Regions from separate parts of the Fictibacillus sp. 7GRE50 genome, predicted to be linked through region 2. Evidence: riboswitches for the same ligand, from Rfam matches in the RefSeq annotation. Region 2 holds a riboswitch; the other holds the start of a gene.

Region 1 (12,219 bases), 680 kb from region 2:
CAACACACGTGATGCGTCGATCGCGATTATCCACCTTACGAAAGCATAATTCTTTTCTTTCCAATGTATTCGTAATGTTACTTATGGTTGCTTTTGAAACTCCAGCGGATAATGCTAGTTTTTTTGTTTCAACGGATTCCCATATCCACAAATCATACAGAATAGAAAATGACGTCCAAGATAACCCATGCTTTGCTAATACTTCTCGCTCCATCTTATTACGCAATCCCTGAGCAGCTCGATACAGATTTGTAACCACTGTAATAGAATGCAGATTGAGTGATTCGATCGGTGCTTTAGTCAATTGATTGATGGTGTCCTTCTCTTCCGGCAACAATTCACCGTACTCATCAAAAGAATAGATATGATCCACTCCTTATCAATTTTCATAATCGTTAGCATTGAAACGATAGTAACAGATAAAAATAGTAAATGCAAGATGTTATTCAATTCAAACTGATCTTCTTTTCCTATAAGGTTTTCCATACTTCACCAACACATGCCATAGAAGTTTAAGCTCTTGTACTATTTCTTTCTGCGTTCCTCTGTCGCTCCATGTCACTGGATTTCTCGTTAAATCCATTACAGCTTCACCTATAAGATATGCATCAATCACCTGATTTTTAGCGATTCTTTTTGCTAAGGACGGCATTTCAGAACCTCTAAAATCTGAAGGAACATGATCTACAGACAATTGAAATCCAGAATGAAAATAAAGCTTAATATCATATTTTGCACAAAGACTTGTAAGCGTAACTCCGACCTTCGTTCCAATAAATGAAGGGTCTGCAACAAGAATTTCCACATCTTCTTTTAATACAAGATCACCGTGAACTTGTGCTTCGATATAATGATTTAGATTTCGATACACTTGTTTTTTAGCTGGGTCTTCAAACGGTAATTTTATTTTTTGAACAAGATGCTGGACCAATGAACCTATCATAAGATTTGATTCTCCGAGCGCATAATCTCTCGTGAAGATTTCCTCAAATAATGCTGCAAGTATCATATCGAACTCTCTAAAAGTTCCTTTTTCTTTTGGATTTTGATGAGAATCAAGGTATGTAAATGTAGCTCGCTTTGAAACTTCAGGCTTGAGTAAGAAGTAGCACGAACCAAACCGTGGCGCTGGCCCATCGGCATGCATCATAATGTTTAACGCACCATATTTTGCTCGCTCATTAAGGGTCGTTCCTTTTATCTGGTAAGCTCCTCCAAATAATTGTTCTTCCCACCGATCACGTAAACCTCCGGGATAGGCAGATACACTTCCGTTTGAAAGCAACGTTTCAAACTGACTCTTGTATATTCCTTCTTGATGTAACGCTTCGGCAATACAATTCATTGAAGAGTTTGGCCGATCCGGATGAAAGTGAAGAGCAATTCGGGCATGCTCTTTAACATTATGGACTGCCTTATGAAATACTTCAGTGGTTATATTAGACATTCTTAATAAATGTTGAATCGTCGTTTGAGCATCGTCCTTATGTCTTGCAGCATAACGCTCAACATAATCTATTGCAGATTGTTGGGCTCCAGTTAATTTCATATAATAATCTCCGTTTCCGTCGGTAAATGATGTTATTCAAGAACCAATGAAGTGACTCTTCACGCTCATGAATAGTGGTTTAGCTTTAAGGAATATATTTTATAAAGGAGAGGATCATTATGGGTTATCGAAAAAAGAAAAGAATTACAGGATCTCGAAGCTTTAGGACTCCGAGTACATTTCCTCTCATCTTACTTTTGGTGATTCTGCTATTCTCTGCTATAAGTTTATTTTTATCTTCGACAGTATTTCAAGATCACCTTGTTTTGACGGAGCTTTTCCTTTTTTTAGCCATGTCTCTACTATCATTATTTATTGGCTTTGTTGCCAGTTATTCAAGAATACACAACTGGGTAGAACGCCTACTTATTCCGGTTGTAGTCATTGGATCCATTGCAGCTGCGATTACTTTTTCACACACCGTATTTCAACTCTACGAAGATATTGGTGACTATGAAGCTAGAAAATTCAACGTGATAGAAGGAATTCCTTCAACCTTAACGTATGGCTCGAAAAATGGTCCTGACTATGTCTCTTCCATAATGATTGATAGTAAAAAAGTTAATGTTGCACATTTGAATATAACGGCTAAGTCTTACAAAGATCATTTCAAAGGCAAATCCATTCGATTAAAATACCTTTCTCATAGTAAGTTTGCGGTAAGTATAGAAAAAAACGAATAAGTATTTCACATGGGATTTTGAACTAAAAAAAACACAGCCCTCTTTAGAGAAGCTGTGTTTTCTTTATTCACTGGTTTTAATACTAATGCAGAACCGCCTACCATACCCATGTTTGTAGTTTCAAAATACAATCATTACAGATTCTTTTTTCTACTAAGCTCTTATGCGATTTACAGCAACAAGCATTAAGAATGATATACCAATAACACTTCCTACCCACATCCATGCAAGATCCATATTTCCTGATTCGATCGCGATATAGATTGCGGTGGATATCGTCTGTGTTTTTCCAGGTATGTTTCCGGCAAACATTAATGTTGCACCAAACTCACCTAATGCGCGAGCAAAACTTAAAATAGCACCTGATGTGATAGCTCTAACAGATAATGGAACAGAGATTTTTCGCAATACATCCCACTCGTTGGCTCCATCTACTCGCGCTGCATTTTCGATGTCTGCGTCAATAGATTCAAACCCCGCTTTTGCGGATTGATACATGAGTGGAAATGCCACAACTGCAGACGCAATAACGGCTGCCCACCATGTAAACATGATCGGCTGATTAAAGAGCCACTCTACGAGCTGTCCCCCGGGACCATTTCGACCGAACAAAACGATTAACAAGAAACCTACCACAGTTGGGGGTAGTACGAGTGGAAGTAGGAATATTGTTTCGATTAACGTTTTCCCTTTAAACTTCTGGTGAGCCATGATCCTTCCGAAAAACAAGCCGGCTAGGATTACAATCAGTGAAGCTGTCACCGCTATGCCAAGTGATAATTTGACAGGTGACCAAAAATCTATTGCCATTTCCTTTTCCACCCGCTTATTCCATTGATTTATATGCTGTATTCATCTGTCTTCATCATATCATATCGCCAATTGTTGGTGATGAAAGATGCGGATATTGTCGAAGGGCCTTTATTTTTGAGTTTAGACTTAATTCATGTCTAGTTTGACTTAATTGATGATCAGAACGACCTAATTTTTCTGAGTAAGACTTAATTTTTCTTATTTAGACTTAATTTTCAAAAAAGGTGTTAATCGGATGCCTTAAAAACATCTGTAAATGAAAAAAGCTGCTTAGATGAGTGGATATCACCATCTAGTCAGCTCATTCATCCTTATTCTTTAACAGCTAGCACTGAACCTTTATACTCTTTATCAATAAAATCGGTAATTTCTTTCGAATGAAGCACTTCTAACAAGGTTTTGATAGATTTCTTCTCTTTGTCGCCTTCACGAACTGTGATAATATTCGCAAATGGTGAATCTGAACCTTCAAGTGCGATGGAATCTTTCTTCGGGTTCAAATCCGCATCGATTGCATAATTTGTGTTGATCACAATCGCATCGCCTTCATCATTCTCGTATGCTTTAGTCAACAGCCCTGGATCAATGTCTGCCACAAACTCTAAGTTTTTCGGATTTTCTACAATATCGCTTATTTGAGCTTCGTAGCCCTTTCCTTCTTTTAGTTTGATCAGTCCCTCTGCTTCAAAGATTGACAAGATACGCCCGTGCTCAGCAATTGAATTACTTAAGATAACCTTCCCGCCTTCTGGTAGGTCCTTTAATGACTTATGTCTCTTCGAATAAACGCCCATCGGCTCTAAGTGAACAGCTCCTGCATTTTCAAACTTATACTTCGGGTTATCTTTCACTTGCTGTGTTAGATATGGAATGTGCTGAAAATAGTTCGCATCAATTTCTTTTTCATATAAAGACTTATTCGGTAAGATATAGTCTTGGAACTTAACGATTTCTAATTCAATGCCTTTATCCTCTAAAAGCGGCTTCGCTTCCTCTAAAATTTCTGCGTGTGGTACATTTGATGCTCCAACTACTAGCTTTTCTGTTTTCTCTCCATCACTTGTTGATGAGCCACAAGCCGCTAATAAAAATACTGCGAAACTTGCGAGTAATACTTCGATGATTCTTTTCATGATCTGATCCCCTATCCTTTAGTTTCTATAAGTTCTTTGATAATAGATGCTCTTTAAGAGGTGGTACAAAAAAACCTCCTGTTCTCATAACAGAGACAGAAGGCTTCTCGAAAAACGATTCCGATAATCCTCTCATCTCTCAGTGTGACCACTGTTAGATTTAGCACCGTTTTCATATTGATTATTATTCAACATGAATGGTTGCCGGGTTTCATAGGGCTAATTCCCTCCACCTGCTCTTAATAAGAGTATTCCTATCAAATTACTTTGTATTATCACAGGAATTTTGTAAAATGTCAAACACTTTTTTTCAAATTATTCTGAACAGAAACTTTAACATTCTTTACTAACCATTCAGAAGTGGAAGAAATTAATTTATCGAAATGGACAATTGAAGAATACGTATGATTGGCACCTTCTATTAGTACTATTGAGCTTCTACCATTTTTCCTCTTTCTTGATTCTTCAAAATAGTGAGAGCAATATCTTGAAGATATTACTGGATCGTCCGAGCCATGGATGAACAGTGCGTTACCACGAAACTGTTTGATGTCTTCTAACGGTGAATAAGCTTGAAGCGAAAGTAAAAATTCTTCGGTTATCGCATACCCTAGATGATCAATCACGGGGTGCTCTCCGTTATAACCAACTATTTCTTTAATATCTTCAAATGGATTCCCTACTGCAGACCAAGTGATCACATTCCCAATCCTATCATCATCAGCTACAGTGCAAATCGCTACCGCACCGCCTAAACTATGTCCGATTAACGTTATTGCATTTTGATCAATGTTAGGTAGTTTGCTACCAAAAGAAATAACTTCCTTCGTCTGATCGATAAAACAAGCAAACTCATTATCTCCATATTCCCCTTCACTTTCACCACAGCCAGCATAATCAAATCTCAATACAGCAAACCCAAGTTTAACGAGTTCTTGAGCCGTTTTAACAAACAGACGATCTACTCCAATTCGTGTACTCGTAAAACCGTGACAAATAATGATCAGCGGAAACTTCTTTTCACCTGCATCACTCCAATTAGGAAAATGAATGGTGTGAGCCAATTTTCTGTCTTTCCACCATATACAATCCGACATAACCATATCACCCACTCCTTTTCTCTCTATTGAAATTCACTTAACCAGTATGATAAACGCAAAAAAACCGTGTTCCCTTAGAGAACACGGTTCCATACATACAATCCGTTCGTTCTCTCATCTCTCAGCAATAACTGCTGTTAGATTTAGCACCGTTTCGGTCAAAACATAGTTCATCCGATGGTTGCCGGGCTTCATTGGGCTAATTCCCTCCGCCTGCTCTTAATAAGAGTTTCATTATTAATTTAAGGATAATCATAGGCTACTTGCTAATTGTTGTCAATAAAAAAACAAACCATGATCAAGTTTGCCAACAGAATATTATTAAATGACGAGGAGATGATAAAGAAATGTAGTAGTTCATGACGTAACAACGAACGGGTGATTTCAATGATATTTTTTAAGAAGAAAAAGAAAAAACAACAAGAATCAAATACAGATCCTACAAAAGGTACATTGACATTCCCAGAGCTCATGAAAAAGCTAAGAGCTTCAGCAGACTTTTCTACCGTTAAGCAATCATCACTCAGCACATTTTATATCTCTTATTATAAAACACTTGTAAATCCCGAATTTGTTCATCGGGATTTATTACCCTATATAACAGACATTCAATTAAAGAACTTAGATGACATACAAAAGCATTTGCCGTTAGATGGGATGGTCAAAACGAATGATGTGCATGACATCGCTAACAAAGTAACAGAAGGGTTTATTCTTATTCAAATGAATAAAGAGGACCCAGAAGGATTGCTTGTTCCAAGTCTATCGACCGAAAACAGGCAGATTTCTATCCCTGAAACTGAGTTTAGTGTTGTAGGTCCAAAGGAAGCTTTTGTTGAATCACTAGACACAAATTTAAACCTTATTCGTAAAAGACTTCCTATTCCTGAATTCACAGTTAAGGAAGTACGGGTTGGGAAACTCTCAAAAACGAGAGTAGCCATCATTTATATCGACGGAATCGCGGATGAAGAAAATGTGAACACGGCGATTCAGCGAGTCAATGATATCGAGTACGATCATATTGTAGATAGTTCTTATATCAATCAAATGATCTCCGACAATGAGAACTCTCCTTTTCCACAGCTCATTGATACAGAACGGCCAGACCGGGTAGCGAGTGTTTTATCTGAAGGAAAAGTGGCGATTATGGCTGACGGATCTCCCCATGCGTTAACGGGTCCAACAACCATCGTGGAATTTTTCTCCGCTTTCGAAGACTATTTTCTAAATTGGACGCTCGCTTCTGCCTTTCGATTGATTCGACTCATGGCTGTCATGTTTTCCGTGTTATCAACGCCTCTGTATGTAGCAGTATTAACGTTTCATTATGAAATGATTCCGGAAAATCTATTAGCTACACTCGTTGCTTCACGTAATGATATTCCTTTCCCACCTATACTGGAAGCTATCGTACTAGAACTTTCCATCGAGTTGCTTCGAGAAGCTGGTGCCAGGCTGCCTTCTAAGGTCGGTCAAACAATCGGTATTGTAGGAGGTATCGTTATCGGAACGGCAGCGGTACAAGCAGGATTAACAAGTAACGTTTTGTTAATAATTGTTGCTTTAGCCGCTCTTGCTTCTTTTACAACACCTGTCTATCAGATGAGTAACACGATTCGTTTATTGCGTTTTCCCTTTTTATTGTTTGCCCAGTTTTTAGGGGTTCTAGGTGTTGGTATCTGTTTCGCTTTTATCGTTTCTCATCTGCTGAAACTAACATCTCTAGGAAGACCTTATATCGCACCATTATATCCGCTTCGTGCAAATGATCTAAAAGATGCTCTTGTACGACTGCCGTTCAGTATGCAAAATAGCCGACCATCTTTATTAAGACCACAGGATAAGGCAAGGATGAATAAAAAGCGGGCAACAGCAAAGCATGACATTGAGGACTAAAAAATGAGGGGTATTTATGTCTCAGATCAGTGAAAACAAGCAGATATCACCTTATATGGCTTTTTATATGGTTACAACCATGCAGATTGGAGTGGGAATTCTAGGATTTGAGCGTTATATCGCTAAATCAGCAGGACATGATGCATGGATTTCTGTAATCATCGGAGGTCTTTCATTTAATGTACTGATCTGGATGATCTATCGTGTTCTTTCAAAAGAGAACGGTGATATCATTGGCGTACATAAAAACTTGTTCGGCAGATGGATTGGCGGCTCATTAAGTTTTCTTCTCTTGATTTATTTTAGTTCTACGATTCTAACCGTACTTAGGACTTATATTGAAGTAATCCAAATCTGGGTGTTTCCCGAGCTGAATACGGCTGTTATAGCCATCATCCTCTTAGGATTAGCTTATTCGTATGTTATTGGAGGAATCCGCGTTGTCGCAGGATTATCCGTACTAGGCTTTTTTATCACCCTCCCTCTATTTTTATTAAAATATTACGCACTTAAAAATGCACACTATACAAATCTTTTTCCTATTTTAGATCATTCATTTAGCGACCTCATGGCTGCTACTAAAGGAGTTACTCTTGATTATTTAGGATTCGAGCTCATACTGTTGTATTTACCTTTTTTAAAACAACCTGAAAAATCACAAAAGTGGGCTCACTTAGGAAATCTATTTACCATGTTCACTTACCTCATTACTGTATTCGTATCTTTTGTCTATTTTAATCAAGAACAACTTCAACATACGATTTGGGCGACACTAACACTATGGAAAATTGTAGACCTCCCATTCGCACAGCGATTCGAATATGCCGGTATCGCTCTTTGGCTTTTCGTCGTTCTTCCTAACATCTGTATAGGTTTGTGGTCTGTGAGCCGCGGAATTCACCGTTTATATAAGATCAAACAAAAAAGTGCGCTGCGCACAATGCTTTTCGTTATTTTCATATGTTGCATCTTAGTCGTTGATCGCCAACAAGTAGACATACTAAATACGAAAGTTTCTCAAGTAGGTTTTTATATTCTCTATGCTTATATACCGTTTTTATTTGTGATCCAGCTGATTTCAGGAAAAGTGAGGAAAACAAAAAATGACTAAAAAGAAGCTTCTCATTATCTTCACATTAATGCTATTAACTGGCTGCTTTCCAAGCAAAAAAATCCTAGAAGATGTTCAACTCGTATCAGCAGTTGGATATGATTATAAATCGAATAACCAAGTAGAGTTGAACGGGATGGTAGCCATTCCACAGCGAGGAGAAGATGTTCCTCCAATTTCTCAAGTGTTTACAGCAACCACGAATACGAGCAAGATGGCAAGAGCTCTAGAACAAGCTGAATCTCCAAAACCATTTGAGATCGGTCGCTTAGAAATTGCTCTTTATAATGACCGATTAGCTGAAAAAGGCATATATGATCTAGTTGACACACTTCAGCGTGATCCTTCCTTAGGTCGAGACCTATATTTGGCAGTCGTTAAAGGAAGTACGAAAACATTGTTAAAAGAGCAGTATCCGCTTAGTGAAACGCCATCAAAGTATTTGCTCCAGCTTCTAAATCAAAATATGAACGCGAACATACCAAAGTCAAATCTACATGATTTTTTGTATACGTATTACGGAAAAGGCATGGATCCCAACTTGCCACTCTTGGAAATGCAGGGGGATCGAATACGAGTAAAAGGTACAGCCCTCTTAAAAGACGACAAAATGGTCGGGCAACTGAAGCTCGAAGATTCCTTTCTCTTAAAGCTACTGATGGAACCTTTTGAAAAAGGCATCTATGAAGTGAAATTTAAAAACGATCAATTCTTTACGATTCAAAATTTGTCATCTAAAGTAGAATATCGTTTTAAAGACGTGAAACGATCTCCATCCGTAGACATTTTCGTTAAAATAAAAGGACGCGTAAGTGAAGCGCCGAAGATTCCTGTAAGCGATCCGTCACTCATCGAACAACTAGAAAGAGCAACCGAGAAAGCAATGGATAGGCGAACGAACAAGATTGTAGAAAAACTTCAAAAATTGAATGTAGATACGATCGGGTTAGGCGATTTGGCGAGGAGCAGAACAAGAGGATTTGATTTTAAACGGTGGGATGAACAGTACCCTGACATGCCGATCAACGTTAATATGAAGGTGGAAATTACTCAGGCAGGGATTACAGAGTAACGTTGTTAATTTTATCGTTCATTTCTTGAGTGGGGAAATGGCTTTTTTGTCGAAAATCGTTTAAAAAATTTTATTCGTGAATATATAGCGTTTATCCGTGAATATATTGGCGTTTACCGTGAAATTTTTTCCAATTACCATGGATATATGATTGACAACTATCAAAGTGTTTTTATCGTGTGCACATTTCATGGTGATGTCTACTTCATATGGACATCACGATATAAAATAAAAAGCTTTTATTCAACATATTAGTTTAGTTGAATAAAAGCTATCTTAATTAATCGATATTAACTCCCAGCTCCTGCTCCTGCAGAAGATTGGTTGCGTTTCTCGATCGCGTTGACTCCCATTACAACAGCGATTAGCTCTTCTGTTAATAAAGCATCTGAGTTGTTTTTTAGCTCATAAGCAGGAGCTTGGAAAAATCCATTTACTTTATTAAACGTCGCAATTTCCGACTTACTTTCATCAAAGATGGTATATTCTTTTGAAAAAGCGGGAGCTTCAATTTCATATGTATGGCCATTCGTTATATACCGATAACGTTTGGAGAAGAAAGCAAATGCAGATTTTACCACGCCTAATTCCTTATCATCAGATTGCTTCACGATCCATTTTCCTGACATGAAAGGAAAACTACCTTCAACGAGGACCCTTCCAGATTCATTCTCGATACTCACGCCTGAAGAAAAGGCGCTTTTTAGATCGAGAACTCCTCGTTTCTGTTGCTCTGCATTGTAAATATCCGTTCTGCCTGACGAGAAAAAGGTATCTTTAAAATACACACATCTTTCCATAGCAGCCACCCCGCTTCAATATCGATCTTATTTTTGTTGTTCCTCCAACTGCTGAAGTCGTTTTTCAATTTTCTTTCGCTTTTCTATTTCTTGAAACACAAAAATGAAGGCTGTTGCAGCCATTAAAAAAGTTAACCATTCCATCTTGATTACCCCTTAATCTTAAGTAGTTCTTTAATCCTTTTATCATAAGCACGATTTACAAATTCGGGCTTGATGGCATACATTTTAATCACTTCTTTGATCTCTTCTGGTCGGTAGAACTCATTTCGGTTGTGGGCTAGTGAAGGATAGCCTGATCCACGTTGAAGATAATCTGAAGATGCAACGGAATACCATCTTTCTTTCTCTATTCGTTCACCGCCAATCCTCATTTCGACCACTTTCAATCCATCATATACCACTTGTGCACCTGAAATATGCAGTCTCCCTATATACTTCCCTCTGAAGCCAGGCCCTCTTCCATCTAATAAGCAGTGTTGAACATCAAGTGATTGTTGAATGGCTTCCAATATGTATTTACCTTGAATCTCGAAGGAAGTTGGATTTAAGGGAGATGGACAGATCTCAATCAATTTTTTATTAGAAACGTAAGAAAAGATTCCTGCGTTAACAATGCCACTGTTTATCATGCCTATGTCAGTATTCAGCATGTCTTTTAATCCATCTGCGATAAGGTTTGTGATCGGATTCTCACCGATCACATCGTGCCATACCGGTTCATTAATCGTATATAGTGGTTTTCCTAATATCTCGATCGCTGTTTCTTTACTTCTCTTAAGGATAGCTACAATTTCTTCGTCTGGCTTGGAATCTTTTGTGTTATAGACGGCAGATTGTAAAAGGGTTTTATATGATTTCTTCACTTCAATTTCTAATACACCAATATGTTCACCAAAGTTTCCAGCACTTACGATGAATGTATCATTAACAACCTTCGCTTCTTGATAGAGAACATGATCATGTGAGGACACGATTACATCAATGCCAGAAATCTCTTTTGCTAGATCCATATCCGCTACCGTTCCGACATGATTCAGAAGGATGCACAGATCGTACTTTCCTCGATTACGCTCCAACTCTTCTGCAATGGCGATGATATAGTTTTCACTATGAAACCCTAAGCCTTCATTAAAAGCACCTAAGTCAGGTGATGCGCCAGTTACGAAAATTCGTAGTCCATTTTTAGAAAGGATTACACTTGAACGAACACCAGGAATCGCAGTCTCGTCTTTTCTAAATAGGTTGTTGCTGATAAACGGAACGGAACTTTGAACAGCCATATGTTCTAACGTCTCTGCCCCATTAAACATTTCATTGTTGCCGATCGTTAAAGCATCATAGCCAACTGCATCTAGAAGCTCGACCGCGGCCATTCCTCTTGTTCCTTGTAGTTCAATACTTTTAAAATCTGCAAAATCACCTGCATCAACTAGTATAGTGTTTTCGTCTTTATGTTGATTAATTATCGTTGCTGCTTTCGCAAAGTTATCAAAATGACTGTGAAGATCGTTCGTATGTATGATTTTTAATTTCATAAATCCCCCAAAATTATATAAGATTACCTTTACAAATAATGGTATCATAAAATAAAAAGTAAATGTTCAAAAAATACGGAGGAATTGAATGTCATATCAAGATAACGATTTAAAGATTCGACCGATTACTAACGAAGACCTTCCAAGACTTTGGGAACTAATATATAGCGACAAAGCTCCTGAATGGAAAAAATGGGACGCTCCATATTTTGAGCACAAACAAATTCCTTTTGATGAATTTATGTGGAACAAAGATCACTATGTCAATCACGATCAGCGCTGGGCAATTGAAGTGGCTGGTGAGTTGATCGGAACAGTGAGTTACTATTGGGAACACGAGCCCTCCCACTGGTTAGAGATGGGCATCGGTATCTACAATCCTACCTATTGGAGCGGTGGATATGGAACAAGAGCTATTATTCTGTGGATCAATCATCTGTTTAACTCGCTACCACTCGTCCGTGTTGGTTACACAACATGGTCAGGAAATGAGCGAATGATTAAAGTTGGCGAAAAGCTTG
Region 2 (19,234 bases):
AGAACATAAGCTTTGCTTTGTTCAATACTGTCTCAGGTAATTCATCATACTTCGGGAGAAAGTCATTTTCTTTTCTTAAGGGCATCGTCTCCATAGTAGCACCAGCCATTGCAACACCTGACCAATAATCAGGGTATCCCGGGTCTGGAACGAGTGCAACATCTCCTTGATTTAAATAGCACTGCGATAGCTCTACTAAACCTACTTTCCCGCCAAAGAGTACGGCTACTTCTTTCTCAGGATCGAGTGTTACTCCATATTCTCGTTTATAAAAATCGGCAGCTGCCTGCTTCAAAAATCCATGTCCGCGAAACGGTGAATACTTATGAAAATCAGGTCTATCGGCTCCATCTTTTAATGCATCAACAATATGCTGTGGAGTTGGTTGATCAGGATTCCCTTGTCCTAGATTAATAACATCAAAGCCTTGCTCTACATAGTAAGATACTTTTTTTACAAGCTTGGCGAAAAATTGCTCTGGCAGTTTCCCCATCACTTCTGCCTGCTCAAAACGTTTCACGACGATCACTTCCAGTCTAATTTGAATGTTCTTGAAATTCTAATCAGTTATGTTATACGCTTAAGGAAATTCTGTAAAGACTTTTTTTACAACCTGGAGGGTACAATCATGAAAATTGCCTGCATACAAGTTGACATTCAATATGGGAAACCTGATGAAAATTATCAACACATCGAAAATAAAATTCGTAAAGCCGTTAAACATCATAATCCTGATACGATCGTACTACCAGAACTGTGGGATACTGGGTATGATCTTACCCGATTAGATGAGATTAGCGATCATGATGGTGAGAAAGCAAAGAAATGGTTAAGCGAGTTATCTAAAGAGCTTGATACTAATATTGTCGGAGGGTCTATCGCATATCGTGAGAGTAACTCAGTTTACAACACATCACTCACTTACAACCGAAACGGTGAACATGTCGGCACCTACTCAAAGGCTCACCTGATCACACTTATGGAAGAGGAAAAATATATCTCCCCCGGCAGTAATAGCAATCTGTTTACAATCGACGGTAATCTCTCGACCCTTGCTATCTGTTATGACATCCGTTTTCCTGAATGGATCCGAGCTCCTTTCATAAAAGGGGCAAAAATATTGTTCGTTCCTGCCGAATGGCCGATTCAAAGACAATCTCATTGGCGAGCATTGCTTATCGCACGTGCTATAGAGAATCAATGCTACGTTATTGCTTGTAACCGAGTTGGAAGCGACCCTAAAAACACCTTCGCTGGTCAATCACTAATTATTGACCCATGGGGAGATATCATTGCTGAAGGATCTGTGCACGAAGAGGAGATCCTTACAGCAGAGATCTCACCTGAATTAGTAGACGAAGTCCGTGTAAAGGTTCCTGTATTTAACGACCGTCGAACAGATCTGTATTAAATCCATTTAAGAATTTAGTGTTGACAGATCTCCATACAACGTTGTAGTATAACGATTATGAATTGCGTGAATATTGTTACGCATTAACAAAACGAATAATTTTGGTCTCTTATCAAGAGCAGGTGGAGGGATATGGCCCGATGAAACCCAGCAACCGACCGTAATACCATTGTAAGATGGGGCGCCCGCATTATACGGGGAGCCGCTGATTAATTCAGCGTATGGCACGGTGCTAATTCCGGCAAAACATTTTTGTTTTGCTAAGATAAGAGGCGCGGGAAATCATCATTCCGAGCCTCTTTTCTTATACGAAAAGAGGCTCTTTTTATTTGTAAAAAAACTTTCCGGGGGGAACAAAAATGAGCGTACAAGTAAGACCTACATATGAACCGTTAAACGAACTGACAGTGCTTGATGTGGTAAAACCTTTAGCATTTTTTGATGCATCCGAACAAGACCAACTGCATGTTAGAGAGATTGGAGATGGCAACTTAAACCTTGTCTTTCATATAGAAAGCGCACTATCCAAAAAAGCTGTAATCGTTAAACAAGCACTTCCTTATGCAAAAGTGGTTGGAGAAAGCTGGCCGCTCACACTAGATCGTGCACGAATCGAGAGCGATGCGTTATTAAAAGAAGCTGAATCCGTTCCTCACTTAGTTCCGAAGGTTTTATTTTCAGATTCAACACTTGCTGTCACAGTTATGGAAGATCTGTCTGACCATGTCATCCTTCGAAAAGGACTTATTGACGGTCAAATTTATCCCAAACTTGCTGATGACATTGGAACATTTGCTGCTAAAACAGCTTTTTATTCTAGTGATTTCTACCTGCATCCTTTTGAAAAAAAAGAACAAGTTAAACAATTTTCAAACCCTGAACTTTGCAAGATCACGGAAGACTTAGTGTTCACTGATCCATTCTTCAATCATGATACAAATGACTTCCCTGCTGAACTCCAAAGTGAAGTTGATGTAATTTGGAATGACAAAGAGCTTTTACAAGAGGTAGCTCAACTGCGACTCTCATTCTTAACTAAAGCAGAAGTTCTTCTTCATGGAGATCTACATTCTGGAAGTATTTTTGTAAAAAGCGATTCTACTAAAGTGATCGATCCTGAGTTTGCGTTCTATGGGCCAGCCGGATTCGATATCGCTCACTTCATAGCTAACCTTGCGCTTAATCATCTTTCTCAGAATGCACATGCAAAAGAGCCATTTCATCGCGAATCTTTACAAACCTACCTGTTACAAACGATCGAAAAGACTTGGGAAACATACAGAGAAACGTTCTCACAACTATGGAACGAGAAAGCAACAGACCCTTTTGCCAAGATTGACGGTGTACTTGATAATTTCTTGGAAAAGACTTTCAAAGAAGCTATCGGTTTTGCTGGTTGTGAGATTATTCGAAGAACGATTGGACTTGCACACGTTGCTGATCTAGACACTATCCCCCAAAAAGAGGTCGAGCTCTTTTATAAAAAAACAGCACTAGCGCTAGGGGCAAAACTTGTTAAAAATCAAAGGAAACTTACAAACATCACAGAACTTACTGACTGGATTAGAGGTGCTTAAATGATGACTGTAGCAGAAAAATGGGTTCCTTCAGTTCGATACAGAGGTGACCATCTTCTTATATTAGATCAACAACAACTTCCCCATCACACGGTTTACTTAAATGTAACCACGATTGAACACGTATGGGACGCAATTTCTAAGCTTAAAGTTCGAGGCGCGCCAGCTATTGGGATCGCTGCTGCATTCGGACTCGCACTATGGAGTAATTCTGAAAAAGAGGTGGATCATTCCTCGTTTTTAACTAAATTGCAAAGACAAAGAGATTACTTAGCGTCTTCCCGCCCTACCGCTGTTAATTTATTTTGGGCATTAGATCGTGTTGTTGCTTCTGCTCAACAATCAACTTCAGTAGAAGAGGCGAAAAGTAGAATTGAAGCTGAATCACTTTTAATTCAAGAAGAAGACGAGAATACATGCAGAAAGATCGGTGAGTACGCTTTGTCACTTCTCCAAGACGGAGACGCTGTCATGACGATCTGTAATGCAGGTGCCATCGCGACAAGCAAATATGGAACAGCATTAGCTCCTTTTCATCTTGCTAAAGAACAAGGCTGGAACCTTTCTGTTTACGCGAACGAAACTCGTCCTGTTTTACAAGGTTCTCGTTTAACAGCATGGGAGCTGCAAGCAAACGATATTGATGTGACCTTGATCACAGATAATATGGCAGCCCACACGCTAAAAACAAAGAACATTAAAGCGGTGATCGTTGGATGTGACCGAGTGGCAGCGAATGGCGATACAGCTAACAAAATCGGAACTTTTGGTCTTGCGCTACAAGCAAAAGCGCTTGGTATTCCCTTTTATGTCGCTTGTCCTCTTTCTACCTTAGATCTCAGTACAACAAGCGGTGATGATATTCCGATTGAAGAACGTCCGGAAGAAGAAGTCACGCATCTAAACGGTGTTCGCATTGCACCAGAAGGAATAAAAGTGTTCAATCCCGCTTTCGATGTAACTCCCGCTGAATACATCTCAGCGATCATAACTGAAAAAGGAATCGTCAATGGCAATTATAAAGAAGCACTATCCACACTTAAGGAGGAAGAAAAGCATTGAGACCTTTTAGAATCTTGGCAACCGCTTGCCTAACGTCAGCCTTGTTCTTAACAGGATGCACTAATGAGCAAGATGCTCTTTCCAATAAGACAGAAACAAAACCTGCTGCAGCAAATGAGTCACAATCAAATTCTACAGTAACTGCTTCTACGTCAAGCAAAGTTCCAAAACAGCTTCAGAAGCCTTTAAAGATCGCTTCAATTAATCAGTTCTCTATCGGTACTTTTTCTTCTCAATATATTAGTGGCGTAAAAAAGCAAGTGGAAGAGTTTGGCGGTGAGGTGCAAATCTATAACGCTGATAACGATCTTTCAAAAATGGCAGCATATGTTGAAACAGCTGTTAACCAACAAGTTGATGGAATCTTAATCGATCATGGTCGTGCAGATGCGATCGCTCCAAGTGTGAAAAAAGCAGTTGCAGCAGGAATACCAGTTGTCGCTTTTGATAGTGATATCAACATTCCAGGAGTAACAGTCATCGATCAGGATGACTATAGCCTTTCTTGGAATGCTTTACGAAGCATGGCGCAAGACTTAAATGGTAAAGGTGAGATCGTATACGTTTGGGTAGGTGGTTTTACACCGATGGAACGAAGAAACGTTATGTATGAAGCTTTTAAGAAACGTTATCCTTCGATTAAAGAAATCGCTCGATTCGGTACAGCGACACAAAATACTGCACTTGATACACAGTCACAAATGGAAGCTTTACTACAGAAATATCCGAAAAAAGGTGATATTGACGCTGTATTCGCTCCTTGGGACGAATTTGCTAAAGGCGTAACGCGTGCGATCCAACAAGCTGGACGTGACGAGATTAAAGTATATGGAATCGACTTAAGTGACGAAGATCTACAACTGATGCAAGAAGAAAACAGTCCTTGGGTTTCAACAGCAGCGACAGATCCTGCTGATGTTGGAAAGCTGCAGGTACGCTTTCTCTATCAAAAAGTAGCCGGTGAAGAAACACCTCAGATCTATAGTGTACAGCCTCACCTTGTTGAAAAAGAGGATCTGCCAAAATCTAAGGTATCCATGGATGAAATCGGTAAGTACGTGGAAGGATGGGGCAAATCTGACGCGGGAACATCTCCATGGATGGAAAACTTAAGTAAGGATACCAAACAATGACGATACTCTCCTTAACTTCTATACAAAAGTCATTTGGTGAACAGATTGTATTAAAAGGAGTGGACTTTACCGTAAAAAGCGGTGAGGTCCATGCTCTTTTAGGAGCAAATGGTGCTGGTAAAAGTACCCTTATGAAAATACTGTCTGGTGATTATGAACGTGATGGCGGTGTTATCACACTGGATGAGAAAGAGCTGATACTTAAAACACCAGCTCATGCAAAAGAGGCTGGCATTGAGATGGTCGTTCAAGAAGTAGATACCGCTCTCGTTTCCTCATTAAGTATCGCTGAGAACGTTACAATGAATACGTTTATCTCAGGACCTGCTTTTTTTTCTTGGAAAAAAAGATATAAAGTAGCCCAAGAGCTTTTGAACAGAGTTGGTCTACATCTTGACCCTGCCCTTCCTCTTTCTCATTGCTCTTTAGCTGAAAAACAGTTGGTTCTCATTGCAAAAGTCATTTCTCGGAATATATCTTTTATTATTCTTGATGAACCTACAGCCGCACTTAGTACGAAAGAAGCTCAGCATCTTTTCTCTGTACTTCGTGAACTTCAAAAGCAAGGTGTTGGCATTATCTATATTTCACACCGTTTACCTGAAGTCATGGAGTTGTCGACTAGAGTAACCGTCTTAAAAGATGGGTATGTGACGCTTCAAAAAGAAACGTCTGACTGCTCTTCTGAAGAAATAGTTCGCGCGATGCTAGGCAATGAATTGGTTGAACTCTTAAACGATGAAGAAGACAGAATACTGGGCGATACACTTTTAGAAGCCAAACATTTCAGTGTTCCTGCTACCAATGAGTCTGTATCTTTTTCCGTTCGAGAAGGTGAAATTGTAGGCGTTGCCGGATTAGTAGGTGCAGGAAAGACCGAAACGGCGAGAGCATTATTTGGTGCAGATCCCTCTAGAGACTCTATTTACATGAAAGGAAAAAAAGTTAGAATCTCTAACCCTCAAAAAGCCATTTCTGCTGGTATCGGTTTTGTTCCAGAAGAACGCCGTAAAGAAGGGATACTCGTGGATTACAATGTGATTGAGAACTTAACACTACCCGTCTTAAAACAGTTTACCAAGTTTGGGTTTATCCAAAGAAAACGCGAAAAAACAGAAGCTGAGAAATGGATCAAACAGCTCGGTATCAAGACACAAAAATCGTCTCTTCTTCTGAACCATTTAAGCGGAGGTAATCAGCAAAAAGCTTCGATCGGTAAATGGCTTCTTACGGACGGGGATGTATTTATTTTCGATGAGCCGACAAAAGGAATCGATGTTGGCGCTAAGCAAGATGTGTTTCAATGCATCAAAAACTTAGCTGCAAACAAAAAAGGAATTCTCTATTTCACGAGTGAGATACAAGAACTACTCGCTTTTTGTGACCGTATCATCATTATGTACGATGGTAAAATTGCTGGAGAATTAAACAAACACGAAGCTACCACTGAAAAAATTATGCACTATGCAACTGGAGGTCATTATGGCACAGTACGTTCATAAAGAACATGTTGAGAACGACATAAACACTACTAAACTCTCACTTCAAGAAAAGGTCTTTCCTTTTCTTTACCGATACGGCACGCTTCTTGTCATATTATTAACCGTAATCGGCTTTAGTCTAGCAAACGACAAGTTCTTAAGCTATCAAAACTTTACGGATATTTTACGCTCTGTTTCCATTATTACATTGCTTGCGATCGGTGTAACCATCTCTTTAATCGTTGGTGGCTTTGACCTTTCTGTCGGATCAACGGCAAGCCTTGCGACCGTTACGAGTGCTGCGGCTCTTGTTCTGTATCGCCAAGAAACGATTATCGCCATTCTCATTCCCATTGCTATTGGTTTATTAGTAGGACTATTAAACTCGTTCTTCGTTGTAAAAGTAAGACTTCCAGATCTGCTCGCAACTCTTGCAGTTATGTATATAATCAATGGATTGCACCTTACCTTCACAAAAGGATTTTCGATCTACAACAACATGCCTTTGTCAGAAGGTGGAACAGCTCCTGGGGTTTTCCTTCCTTCTTTCTTATTTATCGGTCAAGGTGAAATATGGTCGGTTCCAGTTCCCGTCATTATCATGCTGATCGCCGTTATTGTTGTTCATATCATTCTACAGCAGACTAGGTTTGGAAGATTATTGTATATTACAGGTGGAAATGAAGAAGCAGCTCGTCTATCTGGTGTCCCTGTTCAGCGTTACAAGATGTATGCTTATCTTTTATCTGCATTCTTTGCCACTCTTGCTGGTATTCTATTAGCGGCACGAATCGGAACTGGCCAAGTTTCTGCTGGTGCTCCTTTGTTAATGGATGGTGTTGCAGCTGCATTTATTGGTTTTTCCGTATTTGGTGCAGGGAAACCGAATGTGATCGGTACTTTTGTTGGTGCTGTTTTGATCGGTATACTTCTTAATGGTTTAACGATGTTAAACGTTCCGTACTACGCACAAGATATCGTAAAAGGTTCTATACTGATTGGTGCCCTAGCATTTATGTATTATGAAAAGAAAAAATAGCACGAACAAAAACAGCACTTCCTTTACGGAGTTGTGCTGTTTTTTTCTGCCCGAAACTTCTTTAAGAACTCACTCGCTTCATAAGCAGGCATAGGCTTACTGATTATATAGCCTTGTGCAGTATGACAGCCATATTCTTGAAGTAATTTCATCTGTTCATATGTTTCTACACCTTCTGCCACCGTAGAAAGAGAAAGACCTTCACACATCATGATGATCGCTTTTATGATTGCTGCATCACTCGTATTAAAAAAGTCATCACTAAGATGTCTGATAAAGCTTTGATCAATTTTTAAATAATCGACCGGAAAATCTTTTAAATAACTAAGAGAACTGTAACCTGTACCAAAGTCGTCGATCGATAAACGAACACCTAGCTCTCTTAATTCTTGCATGATGCTTATGCTGTATTGGACGTTTTGTATCATCGTACTCTCTGTTAATTCTAGGTGTAAATATTCAGCGGATATTCCTGCCGTTTCTATCGCTTCTTTTACTTCATATACAAATGACAACCTTTGAAACTGTCTGCCTGAAACATTTACAGAGATAGAAAGATGAGGCGCGCCATCATCATGCCATCTTTTTAGCTGCTTACAAGACTCGAATAGAACAAACCGACCGATCTCATCAATAAGTCCGATCTCTTCAGCTAAAGGTATGAACTGCATCGGAGATACCAAGCCCAAGTCAGGATGATTCCATCTTACAAGCGCCTCAAATCCGAGGACCATTTCCGTTTTCAAACAAAATTGAGGTTGAAAATAAGGTTCTAGCTCACCCTTTTGAACCGCCTTACGCAAAAAGCCTTCTAGCTTTAGCCTTTCAAGTGTGAATGCGTTCATATCACCGGTAAAGAATTCACGTTTCCCACGGCCCTTTTCTTTTGCTTTATGCAGAGCCGTGTCAGCATTCTTTATAAGAACATCAGCACTCGTACTGTCATTTGGATAGATACTGACACCGATTGACGTACTAACCGTATACTCTTGTCCATCAAGATAGATCGGTAATTGAAGTGCTTCTTCAATCCGATCTGCTGTATCGATCACGTCTGCTGGCTTTTCAATCGTCAAGATTAACGTAAATAAGTCCCCCGCGAACCGGCATAGCAAATCTTGACTATGGATTACTTGTCTAAGCTGATTGCTTACATGACGTAACACTACGTCTCCAATATGATGACCTAAACTTTCATTTATGATCTTAAAATGATCAATATCCACAAACATCACAGCTAATAAGTGGTTTGCAGGATCACTTTCAGAAACGAGTTCTCTCAGCCTTTTTTCAAATAAACTTCTGTTCGGTAAACCGGTTAACGAATCGTGGAACGCTAGCTGTTCGATCTCTTCTTCCGCTTTTTGCTGCCAGGTAATGTTCTTTCCGATCCCATATACACCAACTACTTGATCGTTTACGACGATTGGAATGTTTGTGATGCTGCTTAAAATGTGTCCGCCATCTTTTTTCTTGATACTCGCTATAAAATTTTGCGGTTTATCATGTACTGCGAGCCTGAAGTGTTCAACAACCCGTTTATGATCTTCATCGCACACAAATTGCAGAGCGTGGGTTGAGAGTAACTCTTCTTCTGAATATGCTAAAGACTGAACGAGCGCATGGTTCACACTCGTTATATAACCTTGTAGATCCATAGAATAGATCATATCAGGATTATGATCGAACAACGATTTATAACGTTGTTCAGATTCAATTAAATTATCATTAAGCTCTTCCATCTCTTTCGTATTCATCTTGATTAAATGAGATAGCGCTAAATATTCATCCATCTCTTTCATTCTTACACCTCATCTGTCCAATGAACCAATTTATAAAGTGATACGTGCTATCATTTATATCGGTGTACAGGAGGCATTGTTAACAAAACAAAGATTGGTTATTTTATCCAATAAAAAAGCCGTCCTGCAAGGGCGGCTTAAAACGCATTAACCAAGTACGGAATAACCGTAAAATAGTACTAACAATAAAGTAATCCAGAAAAACACCCAATTGAGCAGGCGGCTCTCACCACGTTTTCTTTGAACAAGGATGATTTCCATTAAACCAATGAGGACTACTCCTAAAGTTCCTTTAATAATTATCGGCCCTTGATTAACAATTCCTGGATCGGTTAAATAACCAGCCAGCATGTGACCACCTGTTGCCAGAATCGCTAAGTAAAGAACGCGCAGAATCATATGCAAAATTTTTGATTTTTTTCCTGCATTTTTTTTGTATAGCATATACGTTACAAAAAACAAAATTAATGCCAGAAACCACGATGTTACATGAGCATGAATCATAAATATATCCTCCTATGTATAATTCTCCATATTACTATACCATGAACTGCTATGAACTAGGCAATCAAAAGAGTTCCCTCTGTAAAGTAAGCACTTTCATTGCTATAATAGCAATGTGAGAAATCTTGCAGAATAGAGGTGTTTCCTTTGAAACAGACAGAAACGAGAAATACGGAAACTGTAATTTCTAAAACGGAACAATATGGTGCACAAAACTATCATCCGCTTCCTATCGTTATCTCGGTAGCTGAAGGTGTATGGGTAACAGATCCGGAAGGTAACCGCTACATGGACATGCTTAGTGCATATTCTGCGGTAAACCAAGGACACCGCCACCCTAAGATCATCCAAGCACTTAAAGACCAAGCAGACAAAGTTACATTAACATCACGCGCATTTCATAACGATCAGCTTGGTGACTTTTATGAAAAAGTATCAAGTCTAACAAAAAAAGATATGGTGTTACCGATGAACACCGGTGCAGAAGCTGTTGAAACAGCTATTAAGGCTGTACGCCGCTGGGCATATGATGTTAAAGGCGTTGCGGATAATCAAGCAGAGATCATCGTATGTGAAGGAAACTTCCATGGACGCACGATGACTGCCGTTTCGATGTCATCTGATCCTGATTACCAACGTGGGTTCGGTCCTATGCTACCAGGAATCAAAGTGATTCCTTACGGTGACTTAGACGCCCTGAAAGCAGCTATTACACCTAATACCGCTGCATTCATTCTAGAGCCAATCCAAGGTGAAGCAGGAATCGTTATTCCACGTGAAGGTTTCTTGAAAGAAGCGCTTGACGTTTGTAAGTCTGAAAATGTACTCTTTGTTGCAGATGAGATTCAATCTGGACTTGGCCGTTCTGGCAAAATGTTTGCTTGTGACTGGGAAGAGATCGAGCCAGACATGTACATCTTAGGAAAAGCACTTGGCGGCGGCGTAATGCCAATCTCTTGTGTAGCAGCAAACCGCGAAGTACTTGGCGTGTTCAATCCTGGATCACACGGATCAACTTTTGGAGGAAACCCGCTTTCTTGTGCGGTATCAGTCGCTTCTGTAGACGTGCTTGTAGAAGAAAACTTAGTTGAGCGTTCGCTTAAATTGGGTGAGTATTTCTTAGGCGAGTTAAAGAAGATTGATAATCCAGTGATCAAAGAAGTTCGCGGTAAAGGCCTGTTCATTGGTGTTGAACTGAACGAACCAGCTCGTCCATATTGTGAGCGCTTAAAAGAGCAAGGCTTGTTATGTAAAGAAACACACGAAAACGTTATTCGTTTCGCACCGCCATTAATCATTTCTGATGAAGATCTAAATTGGGCGATCGAACGCATTAAAAACGTACTTTCTGTTTAATTTGATTTATTGAGAGCTGACTCTTTTTGGAGTCAGCTTTTTTTAGGGCTACAATTGAGCTCAATTTCATATACGGACTAGGGTATTAATCAACTTTTTAATAGATGAATCCACAACTTTTATGGATCAATCCAAAAGTTTTAGCTCTCAATCCAGAAGTTTTAGCTCTCAATTCAAAAGTTTTCACTGTTTATCCACGAGTCTACAAATATCGACATTTGTACTGGAACTGATACCCCTCACTTAAATCAAAAAAAAGAAGCAGCCATGAGCTGCTGCTTCCCTTTATAGTGCTTTCACCATACCGCCATCGATCAGCAGTGACTGGCCAGTTATATAAGTGTTTGCGTCAGAGCACAGGAATACGACCATCTTAGCAAATTCCGCAGGTTTACCGTATCGTCCAAGTGGAATTCCGCTTTCCATGGAAGTTCTAACGTCTTCAGCAGAAATTCCTTTTTTCTCAGCCATCATCTGATCTAATTCACCTACTCGATCTGTTCCGATGCGTCCAGGTCCGATGGTATTAATCAGAATGCCATCTTTCCCTAGCTCTTGTGAAAGACTCTTTGATAATCCATTAATCGCTGTTCGAAAAGTATTTGATAAGATGAGTCCGTCGATTGGTTGTTTAAAAGACGAAGAAGCGATATTTACGATGCGTCCTCCTCCGTTTTTAATCATATTAGGCGTAACGGCTCGAACGGTACGTACAAGGCTCAGTAACGTTAACTCAAATGCTCCCTGCCAATGCTCATCCTCAAAATCATTAAAATTACCAGCCGGAGGACCACCTGCATTGTTCACAAGCACGTCCACACTGCCAAACTTCTCTACGGCAGCTGCAACGAGTTCATCGATCTCATTACGCTGTGTGATGTCACATTTTTTATAATGAACATCCGTACCTGTTTCACGCTTTATCTCTTCTGCAGTCAGAGAAAGCTGATCTTCATCTCGGCTTGTCAACATCACGTTCGCACCTTCACGGGCAAATTCCAATGCACAAGCTTTTCCGAGCCCCTTACTTGAAGCAAGGACGAGTACATTTTTTCCTTTTAATCCTAGATCCATATCACAATCACCTGGTTTCTTAGAGAGATTTTATAATACGAAACTTACGTACTTCGTTTCCAGATAAGCTTCCATACCTTCTACGCCACCTTCACGGCCAAGACCGCTCTCTTTCATACCTCCGAACGGTGCTTGTGCAGCAGAAGGAACACCATCGTTCCAGCCTATGATTCCGTAATCTAAACCTTCAACAACTTGAGTTCCTTTGGACATACTCTCTGTATAAACATATGCCGCTAAACCAAATGGACTCGTGTTTGCAAGGCGGATCCCTTCTTCAACACTGCTGATCTTGTGAATTGGAATGACTGGACCGAACGTTTCTTCGTTCATGATCAACATATCTTGTGAAACATTTTTCAGGACCGTCGGCTCGTAATAATACCCACCGTTATCTGCTCTTCCTTTTCCTCCTGTTACACACTCTGCACCGTTTGAAACAGCATTTTCCACGTGCTCTGAGATCTTTTCATACCCGTCTTTGTTAATGATTGGACCGATATCTGTACCTTCATCCAAACCGTTTCCTACTTTTAATTTCTTAGCTTCAACAGCCACTCGTTCTACAAACTCTTCATAAACACTTTCTTGCACGTATACTCTGTTAATACAGATACACGTTTGACCTGCGTTACGAAACTTAGAAGCTACGATTCCAGCGACTGCTTTATTTAGGTCTGCATCCTCAAGAACAACTGCTGGAGCATGACCGCCTAGTTCCATAGATACGTTCTTTACAGTTGCGGCACCTTGCTCGATCAATTTCTTACCGATTTCTGTAGAGCCAGTAAAGGTAACTTTTCTAACTTTCTCAGAATCCATAATAGCTTTTCCAATAACAGAAGACGATCCTGTTACAAGATTGATAACGCCTTTTGGAAAGCCTGCTTGATCTGCTAATTCTACTAATTTAATTGCTGTAAGTGGTGTTTCCTTTGGTGGTTTTACAATAAACGTACAGCCTGCAGCGAGCGCTGGACCTAGCTTTCTTGTTATCATTGCAGCTGGGAAGTTCCATGGGGTAATGGCCGCCACTACCCCAACAGGCTGGCGTAAAACTTGCATTCTTTTATTTTCGGCACTTGAAGGAATCGTACGGCCGTAGATGCGCTTCCCTTCTTCTGCATACCACTTAATAAAGGAGGCAGCATACATCACTTCGCCTACAGATTCTTTTAACGGTTTTCCCATCTCAAGCGTCATTAGTTCTGCTAATTCTTCTTTTTGTTCGATCATTAAGTCATGCAGTTTCATAAGATAGTCAGCGCGTTCATAAGCTGTTAACTTAGACCAGCTCGGAAATGCTTTGTGTGCTGCATCAATTGCAGCATCCGTTTCTTCTTTTCCACAAGATGCTACAGTTCCTACCACTTCGCCGTTAGCTGGATTGAACACCTCTATTTTTTCGAGAGAATCTCCTGTCCATGAACCGTTAATATAAAGCAGCTTTTCCATGTGAATTCCTCCTCTATGTAACTAGTTAATTCGACTTCATTCTACTATTTCATTACGAAGCGTCCCGATTCCTTCAATTGTAATCTCAATAGAATCTCCGGGCTTTAAAAAAACAGGCGGCTTCATTCCTTTACCTACTCCAGCAGGTGTACCTGTTGCGATAATATCTCCCGCTTCAAGCGTCATGCCTTTTGAAAGCTCAGTGATCATCGTCGGTATATCAAAGATAAAATCAGATGTGTTTCCGTTCTGCCTTACTTCTCCGTTTACTTTTGTAACGATCGATAGGTTTTCCGGGTTTGGCACATCAGAATGATGAACGATCCATGGACCCATCGGGCAAGTTCCATTCAAACTTTTCCCGAGCAAAAATTGCTTATGCTTCTTCTGAAGATCACGTGCTGTAATATCGTTGATGATGGTATAGCCGAAAACGTGATCCATCGCGTTCTCTTTCTTTATACCTGTACCCGTTTTGCCGATAATTATGGCAAGTTCACCTTCATAATCAAGCTGATTGGTTATAGACGAGTGATTTGGAATACCATCTCCATGACCGATCACAGATGTGGGAGCTTTTGAAAATACCATGATATCCTCAGGAATGTCCGCTTCGCTTCCCATTTCTATCGCATGATCGCGATAATTTTTCCCGATACAGAATACATTTTTCCATGGACGCGGGATAGGTGATTTTAACTGGACTTCATTTAACTCATATGTATGGTTCTGTGCAGAATCAGAATGAATCAAAGTCTCGACTTGCCCAAAAACTGATTCTCCAAGTGAAATAGCTTCAATTAATGTTGATGGAAACTTCACATCACTGCTCTTAGCAAGTGCTGTTAAATTGAATACCTTTTCTTCTTTTACGATGCCTATAAACGTCTTTTCATTCCTAACAGCTGTAACCCATTTCACAATAACGAATTCCTCCTTTTTAACAAACGCTTACAAAGTAATTATTACTACTATATAGGTTCTGACTTTGTACCGTAAAGAAATTTGCTGTATGAAAACACAATACTCATTTTTGATTCTTTTTAAAATATGGTAAAATAGTTTGTCATCTAAAACGCCCAATTGAATGGGTAACAGTAATGAGGTTATCAAATTATGAAAACTGTACTAAGTACGTTAAATGCTAAATATATACACACGTGTCTTGCGCTGCGCTATTTAAAGGCCTATAGCGAGCCTGATTTCCCTGTGACGATTCGAGAGTTCACGATCAAGGATCCTTCTCTTAATATCGTGACTGATCTTTACAGCCAAGAGCCTGATGTTCTCGGATTCAGCTGCTATATTTGGAACATTGAAGAGACGATAAAAGTAATTCAGATGTTTAAAAAGATCAAGCCAGAAACGAAAATCGTTTTAGGTGGACCTGAAGTATCTTACGATGTGGCGCATTGGCTCGAGAGCATTCCAGAAGTGGATTTTATCGTTGTTAATGAAGGGGAGGAAACATTTAAGCATTTGTTGACTCAAATTCAGAACGATGCTGGATTTGATTCCGTAGCTGGCCTTGCTTATCGAAAAGACGGAAAGCCAAAAATTAATGGTCCGCGTGAAAAACTGGACTTAAAAGCCGTACCATCACCTTTCCGCTTCGAAGAAGATATCCAGTCACTATCAAAAAGGATCACTTATTTTGAAACAAGCCGCGGCTGTCCCTATTCATGTGCGTTTTGCTTGTCTTCGATTGAAGTTGGTGTTCGATATTTTGACCCTACACTCGTTAAAGATGATTTGATCTTTTTGATGGATAACGGAGCAAAGATCATTAAGTTTGTAGACAGAACATTTAACATTCGCAGAGATTATGCACTCGATATGTTTTCGTTCTTGATCGAAAACAGAAGACCAGGAGTTGTTTTTCAGTTTGAGATCACAGCTGATATCATGAGGCCAGAAGTCATCGATTACTTGAACGAACATGCACCAAAAGGGCTCTTCCGTTTTGAAATCGGTGTTCAATCTACAAATGACGCGGTTAACGAACTGGTACAACGCCGACAGAATTTCGAAAAGCTGACTCGTACGGTAACAACTGTGCGCGATGGCGGGAAGATCGTTCAGCATCTGGACTTAATCGCTGGATTGCCTGAGGAAGACTATAACTCGTTCAGAAAAACATTTAACGATGTATTCGCTTTTGGCATCGAAGAAGTTCAGTTAGGTTTCTTAAAGATGTTAAGAGGGACAGGTCTACGATTAACAGCTGAAAAACATGACTACGTGTATATGGATCACTCTCCATATGAGATCTTAGGAAACAATGTTCTTACTTTTGATGAGATTATTCGTATCAAACAAGTTGAAGACGTATTAGAAAAATATTGGAACGACCATCGAATGGATCATACCGTTAAATACCTGATACACCATGTATTCCAATCGCCTTTTGATTTCTTCCAAGAATTCGGGACTTATTGGGAAACGCGCGGTTGGTCAAGAATCGGCCATCAATTAGAAGACTTATACACGCGCTTGATCGCATTCTTAACGGAAGCTGCACCACATGCACTTCCTGTTGCTGAAAGCCTGATGAAGCTTGATTATTTAGAAAGACAACAGTTCAAACCTCGTAAACCATGGTGGGAGAACACACAGAACAAAGAAGAAACATCTAGAGTGCTTTCGCTGCTCGCTCAATACCCGGAAATGATCGATGGCTTTCCAGCTCTTTCTGAAAAAGATATGCATAAACACGCTTTTGTAACAGAAACAGCGATCGACCCACTATCAGATCAACTAGAGCCACAAGGAGAGAAGGATTTCTTACTCATCGCGTTGTTCGATCCTAAGCAACAATCAACAAAAGTTTTCACGGCAGCTAAAAAGTCATTGCTAACAAAAAAGGAAGCGTAAAATTGTGAAAGCGGGGATCTTCGCTCCAGGGTACATGCTTTCCGCGGGGCAGGCGGTGAGCCCCCTGCCGCTTCGCGCCTTTAGTGGTCTCACCTGTCCCACTTCTCCCGCAGGAGTCAGTACCCTTCCACTCCAATCCCTAAAAGTTAGCACGATAAAGATTAAAGACACTAACTAAAAAAAGCTAAGTAAAAAACAAGGGTTTCGCAAGTAATATACTTGCGAAACCCTTTTTCTTCTTATAAAACGTAACACTAGTGTAATCCCACTTGTTTTTTATTGGTAAAAATTTAAGATCTTAATAGCAATTACTTCTTTAAGACCGGCTGCCCTGAAACAAAAACAGGAGAAGGATTAAGTACGACAACCTGACCCTTTTTAAGTCCTTTGGTAATCTGAACATTACCCTTTTGCTCAAGACCCGCTGAAACCTTCAGCTTATACAATTTGTTTTTCACAATCGTTAACACATACGTTTTCCCATCATCTTTTAAGATTGCTTGTTTTGGCACAGTAATCGCTTTTTCTGCAAGTTTTTCTGTTACGATGATCTGAGCAGTTTGTCCTTCAACCCAAGCCGCTTCATCCTCTACGAGAACGGTTAACTTAAAATTATTCTGATCAGCTGGTAATACAGTTTGAACAGTACCCTTCATCATCTTTTCACCGTTGGACTTGATTAGAACTGAGTCTCCTGTCTTCACGAGAGAAGCCATTTTCTGATCGATGTCAGCAACAAGTTCAAAGTTTCCTTGCCCTACAATGGATAGAAGTGGTTCATCATCGCCTACACCATTTAATTCTGAAACTACACCATCAGCCGGACTTTTTACACTAAGATCATCAAGCTGTTTTTCTAGATCTGATATTTCATCTGATAAGACGGAACTTTCGTTTTCAGCTAACTCATTTTGTAACTCAGCTTCTGCTAATTTTTCTTGAAGAAGTACTTTAGAATCTTTGCTGTCTTTTTCTTCATCAAAATCCGAGAGTTCACTTTTCCATTCACTTATTTGTCCAGAATAATGGCTGCTTCGAACATCTGCTGCTTCTTGGTCTCGTTTCAAGTTGCGAAGTTCTTTTTCAATCTCTGCATTTTCATATGTAATTAAAGTTTGACCAGATGTAACGGTCTCCCCCTTTGATACCATTATTTCTTTAATCGAGCCTAGGGATGCATTTTCAAAAATCTCAAATGTGTTCTTTGACTGAGCAACACCTGTTGTTTCGTGTTTTTTTGTAAAATCTTTCTGTGTAGATAGACCCGTTTCAACTCTAGGTGCTTCAACTGCGGCTGATTCCTTTTTATCGAAAATCACGATGTTCATCACGACAAGGAGGATGACCATAATAGCTGCAGCAACCCATTTTAGTTTATTCATAAGCTTGTCTCCTCCTTAAACCAGCTGTCCACTAGTTAATGCAGCGTATAGTGAAGATAATAAAATGAAAACAACAAAAAATCCTATTGTAACAATCAGGCAGTAATTCTTTTCTATAAACGATAATTGTCGAAGTGCAAAATACAAAACAACAGAACCCCAGATTGTAAAGATATTGATGGCGTTTAAACATTCTTGCCAAAATCCATGCTTAAAGAATAGTACACCAGCAAAACCGAAACCTAAAGGCTGAACTACTTCTTCAGCACCTGTTACAAACTGGATCGGTAGTTCGAATAGCAGCCCGAGAATAAATAAAAGATATACCGCTGTCATTACATAAAAAAGTGCTTTATATCCGATGTCCCGAAAAAAAACATACAAAAATAATGCTCCTGAATTTATTACTATGAATGGTACGATCAATCCCCAAGCACCACCTACTAAAGCGATAAGGTATCGCAAGAGCTCAAGTTCCGCTCCACTTAGTTTAGCTGTTTCTACAAAAGAAATAGTTTTGAACGATGGAAACGCTGCAAAAAAAGAAAGTGCATGCAGCAACCCGCTAGCAACTAATATAGCAAAAAAACGGATCCAAAAACCCTCTTTATCTTTCCATTCATTATAAAACGCAAAATATGTATTCGGCTTAGTTAAAGCAGGAATAAATTGTGCCCTTCCTGTCATGGTGCCGCCCCCTTCTCTCTTTATCTCTGTCTATGTTATCACAATTTTTTACTCATAATGACAATTTCTGACTCATTTTTGAAAAATAGTACCTTATCCGCATAAATAAATTAGGGTAGCAAAAACTAAAGCAAATTATTGCGAATCGGGATGATGTACATCATGACTTTCTTTAAAAAACCAAAAAAATTACTAGAACAAAAAAGTACAGAAAAACACCAAGAACCTAATCCATCCGCTAGAACAAATTCATCTCAAAATTCACAGTTTGAACAGGAGAAGAGCAACAATCAAAATAAGACAATAAATCAACTGTTAGCAGAAATTGAGGAGAGTTTTTCTTCATCACAAGATTTGCAGACGCATTGGATTGAAATGCCCTCTGATAAGAGTGACG

What was found. Region 2 has a riboswitch for S-adenosylmethionine ahead of mtnK (S-methyl-5-thioribose kinase). Riboswitches for the same ligand answer to the same signal wherever they lie in the genome.
Region 1: linked by a shared signal. The riboswitch ahead of IHV12_RS11255 (alpha/beta hydrolase) and the one ahead of mtnK (S-methyl-5-thioribose kinase) in region 2 are both predicted to bind S-adenosylmethionine.

Annotation. Positions count from the first base shown of each region.
Region 1 is NZ_JACZDW010000003.1:1,688-13,906, reverse strand. It holds gene IHV12_RS11280 (MarR family transcriptional regulator) at 1-364, opposite strand, end outside; gene IHV12_RS11275 (DUF3626 domain-containing protein) at 452-1,549, opposite strand; gene IHV12_RS11270 (hypothetical protein) at 1,669-2,232, shown strand; gene modB (molybdate ABC transporter permease subunit) at 2,386-3,042, opposite strand; gene IHV12_RS11260 (MetQ/NlpA family ABC transporter substrate-binding protein) at 3,357-4,178, opposite strand; SAM riboswitch class I at 4,308-4,427, opposite strand; gene IHV12_RS11255 (alpha/beta hydrolase) at 4,475-5,275, opposite strand; SAM riboswitch class I at 5,390-5,507, opposite strand; gene IHV12_RS11250 (spore germination protein) at 5,666-7,177, shown strand; gene IHV12_RS11245 (GerAB/ArcD/ProY family transporter) at 7,194-8,288, shown strand; gene IHV12_RS11240 (Ger(x)C family spore germination protein) at 8,281-9,360, shown strand; gene IHV12_RS11235 (hypothetical protein) at 9,651-10,160, opposite strand; gene IHV12_RS11230 (bifunctional metallophosphatase/5'-nucleotidase) at 10,310-11,698, opposite strand; gene IHV12_RS11225 (GNAT family N-acetyltransferase) at 11,787-12,219, shown strand, end outside.
Region 2 is NZ_JACZDW010000003.1:682,407-701,640, forward strand. It holds gene IHV12_RS14705 (pyridoxal phosphate-dependent aminotransferase) at 1-520, opposite strand, end outside; gene IHV12_RS14710 (carbon-nitrogen family hydrolase) at 542-1,411, shown strand; SAM riboswitch class I at 1,518-1,683, shown strand; gene mtnK (S-methyl-5-thioribose kinase) at 1,771-2,988, shown strand; gene mtnA (S-methyl-5-thioribose-1-phosphate isomerase) at 2,992-4,050, shown strand; gene IHV12_RS14725 (sugar ABC transporter substrate-binding protein) at 4,047-5,183, shown strand; gene IHV12_RS14730 (sugar ABC transporter ATP-binding protein) at 5,180-6,685, shown strand; gene IHV12_RS14735 (ABC transporter permease) at 6,666-7,703, shown strand; gene IHV12_RS14740 (sensor domain-containing protein) at 7,727-9,505, opposite strand; gene IHV12_RS14745 (DUF1516 family protein) at 9,653-10,009, opposite strand; gene IHV12_RS14750 (ornithine--oxo-acid transaminase) at 10,157-11,365, shown strand; gene IHV12_RS14755 (SDR family oxidoreductase) at 11,651-12,439, opposite strand; gene IHV12_RS14760 (NAD-dependent succinate-semialdehyde dehydrogenase) at 12,470-13,894, opposite strand; gene IHV12_RS14765 (fumarylacetoacetate hydrolase family protein) at 13,931-14,815, opposite strand; gene IHV12_RS14770 (B12-binding domain-containing radical SAM protein) at 15,011-16,768, shown strand; gene IHV12_RS14775 (efflux RND transporter periplasmic adaptor subunit) at 17,077-18,150, opposite strand; gene IHV12_RS14780 (hypothetical protein) at 18,166-18,837, opposite strand; gene IHV12_RS14785 (spore germination protein) at 19,000-19,234, shown strand, end outside.